2 regions of the Streptomyces sp. NPDC048600 genome follow, and region 2 is predicted to be linked to the other one. Evidence: riboswitches for the same ligand, from Rfam matches in the RefSeq annotation. Region 2 holds a riboswitch; the other holds the start of a gene.

Region 1 (2,164 bases), on a different contig from region 2:
GTCGAGGACCCTGCTCTTTCTGTGGCGGAGCCGTTGCCGCTGGTGCGGGGCCCTGCCGGGCGGGGTGCCTGGGCGTAGTGGTCGACGGGTGTGCGCCCTGGCGTGGAGGGGTTCGGCTGCGGGCCGGTTGTGGCTGTTGCGCAGTTCCCCGCGCCCCTTAGGGGGTGGTGGTGCTGCCTTGTGGTGGGGGTGTGGGGCGGTTTCGGCTGCGGGTCGGGTGGCTGGTTGCGCAGTTCCCCGCGCCTCTTAGGGGTGGTGGGGGATGGGTGGGGCTACTCGGACTTCGGCTGCGGGTCGTGGGTGGTTGGTTGTGCAGTTTCCCGCGCCCCTTAGGAAGGCATGGTTGCGGGCCCCGGGTCCTCTTGGTGGGGGAGGGGTGGGTTAGGCGGGGTCTTCCTTGCCTGCGATGTTTCCGAAGTCGCGGTCGGGGAGCGGGGGAGGTGGGGCCACGTCCAGGCCGTAGTGGTGGTAGAGCTGGAGTTCCTGTTCGGGGGAGAGATGGCGGCCCACTCCGAAGTCGGGTGCGTCCTTGATCAGGGCTCGCTCGAAGGGGACGTGGAGTGTGCCCTCGATCAGTTCGCTGGGCTCCAGGGGGACGAAGGCGTCCCTGGAGAAGAGGCCGGTGCGTATGGCCGCCCATTCCGGCACACCGGTCGCGTCGTCGAGGTACACCTCGTCGATCGTGCCGATCTTCGTGCCGTTGCGGTCGAACGCCTTGCGGCCGATCAGGTTGCGCGGATCGATGTCGGTCTGCACGAGCCCTCCACTTGGTCGGCACTCATCCGTAAGCACTACGAAAGAGCACATTGGTGACCCCGGCCACTCGAAGGCCCGCTCGGGAACCGCGCTGGTAGGCTTGCAGAGGCTGCTGACCCCGTGCGGGAGAGTCCTCCGGTAGTTGTCGGAGGCGCCGAAGGAGCAAATCCTCCCCGGAATCTCTCAGGCCCACGTACCGCACGGACGAGGTCACTCTGGAAAGCAGGGCGGGTGTTCACGGTCCGCTCTCACCGACGGTGAAAGCCGGGTGCCATCGAGGCGTCCGGTGAAGCTCTCAGGTTGAGATGACAGAGGGGGAGGCCGTCGGGGTACCAGCGCCGTGGTACCCCTCGAAGGTCGCGTCAGACCAGGAGGCCTCCGCAATGACCGCCCAGCGCACGCCGCTCTCCGAGCTCGAACAGGGCATTCCCTTCGAGCAGCGCCACATCGGGCCCGACCAGGAGGCGCGGGCCAAGATGCTCGCGCACGTCGGTTACGGCTCCCTCGACGAGCTCACCGCCGCCGCGGTACCCGATGTGATCAAGAACGCCGATGCCCTGGACCTGCCGGGCGCGCGGACCGAGGCCGAGGTGCTCGCCGAGCTGCGCTCGCTGGCCGACCGCAACCAGGTCCTCGGTTCCATGATCGGTCTGGGCTACTACGGCACCTTCACGCCGCCGGTGATCCTGCGCAACGTCATGGAGAACCCGGCCTGGTACACGGCATACACCCCGTACCAGCCCGAGATCTCGCAGGGCCGCCTCGAGGCGCTGCTGAACTTCCAGACCATGGTCGCCGAGCTGACCGGCCTGCCCACCTCCGGCGCCTCCCTGCTGGACGAGGGCACCGCGGCCGCCGAGGCCATGGCGCTGTCCCGGCGCATGGGCAAGAACAAGAAGGGCCTCTTCCTGATCGACGCGGACGTGCTGCCGCAGACGATCGCCGTGATCGAGACCCGCGCCGAGCCGACCGGTGTCGAGGTCGTCGTCGCCGACCTGAGCGAGGGCATCCCGGCCGAGATCGCCGGGCGCGAGATCAACGGTGTGCTGGTCCAGTACCCGGGCGCCTCCGGTGCCGTGCGGGACATCAAGCCGGTCATCGACCAGGCCCATGAGCTCGGCGCGCTGGTGACCGTAGCCGCCGACCTGCTCGCGCTGACGCTGCTGAAGTCGCCGGGCGAGCTGGGCGCGGACATCGCGATCGGCACGACCCAGCGCTTCGGTGTGCCGATGGGCTTCGGCGGACCGCACGCCGGCTACATGGCCGTGCACGAGAAGTTCGCGCGCAGCCTGCCCGGCCGCCTCGTCGGCGTGTCCGTGGACGCGGACGGGAACAAGGCGTACCGGCTGGCCCTGCAGACGCGTGAGCAGCACATCCGCCGTGAGAAGGCCACCAGCAACATCTGCAC
Region 2 (2,164 bases):
CTGGCCCGCCAGGGCCTGCTCGGGGGTGACGTCGAGGAGCAGCAGATGCAGGGTGCCGCCGCGGCGGCGGGCCTCGCGGGAGAGCCAGCCGCGCACCCAGGCCTGGGTGCCGCAGTCGTGCACGACGACGCCCCGGCCGGAGCGCAGGGCGCGGCGCAGTCCGGCGTAGTGGGCGAGGCGGACGAGCGGGCGGTAGACGGCGTACGGCAGGAAGCGGGGGGCGCGGGCGTCGAAGCGGTCGCGGGTGTCCTGGGAGTCGATGCGGGTGCCGGGCACGGCGCGCCGCATCAGGGTGGACTTGCCGCTGCCGGGCAGTCCGGTGATCACGACGAGGTCGGCGGGGCCGAAGAGCAGGGCGTGCGGGCTGCGGCCGGCGCGCTCGCGCAGGTCGCGGACGACGGGTGCGGAGTGTGCGGGGCAGGCGTCCGTGGCCGGGGCACCGGTCCGTGCGGGCAGCGCGAGGGCCGGGCTGGTGGCGTACGGCGTGGTCCTGTTCACCGTGATCGTCCTCCCCTGGGGCGGGTCACGAGACCCTTGCCCATCGAGTGTAAAGAGACGGTAATGGGGTGCGCCTCCGGATTTCGTGTGCGTAGTGCCACAGCCCGGTTACAGATGCGGCCTGCCCTGCTCGGCGGATGCGTGCAATGATGGGCGCGCCAACTGCATACCGGCCGTTTGAATCCGCGCGGGAGAGTCCCCAGTCCGTCTGGGGCGCCGAAGGAGCAAGTCCCTCCCTTGAATCTCTCAGGCCCCGTTACCGCGCGGGCGAGGCACATCTGAAAAGCGGGCCGCTGCCAGCAGTGGTCCCACCCAAGGTGCAAGCCATGTCCTTCCCCCGCGTCACTGTACGTATGTGTACGGGCGGTCATGGCGAACCTCTCAGGTTCCGATGACAGATGGGGAGGAATGACCTCGCCTGTCGTGTACTTGGGAGACGACCGACCGATGAGCAGTACCGAACTGCGCCTTACCGCGCTCGACGCCCTGCATCGCTCGCTGGGCGCGACGATGACCGACTTCGCCGGCTGGGACATGCCGCTGCGTTACGGCTCCGAGCGCGACGAGCACAACGCCGTGCGCACCAGGGCAGGGCTCTTCGACCTCTCGCACATGGGCGAGATCACCGTGACCGGCCCGCAGGCCGCGGCCCTGCTGAACTTCGCGCTCGTCGGCAACATCGCCGCCGTGGGCGTGGGCCGCGCCCGCTACACCATGATCTGCCGGGCCGACGGCGGCATCCTGGACGACCTGATCGTCTACCGGCTGGGCGAGTCCGAGTACATGGTCGTCGCCAACGCCTCCAACGCGCAGGTCGTGCTGGACGCGCTGACCGAGCGCGCGGCCGGCTTCGACGCCGAGGTCCGTGACGACCGTGACGCGTACGCGCTGATCGCCGTCCAGGGCCCGGAGTCCCCCGGCATCCTGAAGTCGCTGACGGACGCCGACCTGGACGGCCTGAAGTACTACGCGGGTCTGCCCGGCACGGTCGCGGGCGTCCCGGCGCTGATCGCGCGCACCGGTTACACCGGCGAGGACGGCTTCGAGCTGTTCGTGAAGCCGGAGCACGCCGTGGCGCTGTGGCAGGCGCTGACGGAGGCGGGCGCGGGGGTCGGCCTGATCCCGTGCGGCCTGTCCTGCCGCGACACGCTGCGCCTGGAGGCGGGCATGCCGCTGTACGGGCACGAGCTGACCACCTCGCTCACCCCCTTCGACGCCGGGCTCGGCCGTGTGGTCAAGTTCGAGAAGGAGGGCGACTTCGTCGGCCGCGAGGCGCTCACCGAGGCCGCCGCGCGCGCCGAGCAGAACCCGCCGCGGGTGCTGGTCGGTCTGGTCGCCGAGGGCCGCCGGGTGCCGCGCGCCGGTTTCGCCGTGGTCGCGGGCGGTGAGGTGATCGGCGAGGTCACCTCCGGCGCTCCCTCCCCCACGCTGGGCAAGCCGATCGCCATGGCGTACGTCGACGCGGCGCACGCGGCGCAGGGCACCGCGGGTGTCGGCGTGGACATCCGGGGCAGCCACGAGCCGTACGAGGTCGTGGCGCTGCCCTTCTACAAGCGTCAGAAGTGACAGTTTCGTAGCACCGCCGCGATGGCGTCGGGCACGTTCGCGCTGCTCACGCACGCCCCGGGCGGTCCCCCCTGCATCAGCATCACCTCGCGTACAGGAG

The links. A riboswitch is a leader RNA that binds a small molecule or an ion and turns the genes downstream of it on or off. The one in region 2 is predicted to bind glycine.
Region 1: it holds a riboswitch for glycine, as region 2 does, so the genes downstream of both, gcvP (aminomethyl-transferring glycine dehydrogenase) here and gcvT (glycine cleavage system aminomethyltransferase GcvT) in region 2, are expected to answer to the same signal.

Annotation. Positions count from the first base shown of each region.
Region 1 covers NZ_JBVJGZ010000040.1:39,270-41,433, reverse strand. The annotation lists gene ACZ6SQ_RS35040 (DNA polymerase IV) at 1-78, shown strand, start outside; gene ACZ6SQ_RS35035 (PRC-barrel domain-containing protein) at 382-756, opposite strand; glycine riboswitch at 870-965, shown strand; gene gcvP (aminomethyl-transferring glycine dehydrogenase) at 1,140-2,164, shown strand, end outside.
Region 2 covers NZ_JBVJGZ010000029.1:30,588-32,751, reverse strand. The annotation lists gene ACZ6SQ_RS31025 (AAA family ATPase) at 1-504, opposite strand, end outside; glycine riboswitch at 677-770, shown strand; glycine riboswitch at 771-906, shown strand; gene gcvT (glycine cleavage system aminomethyltransferase GcvT) at 946-2,064, shown strand.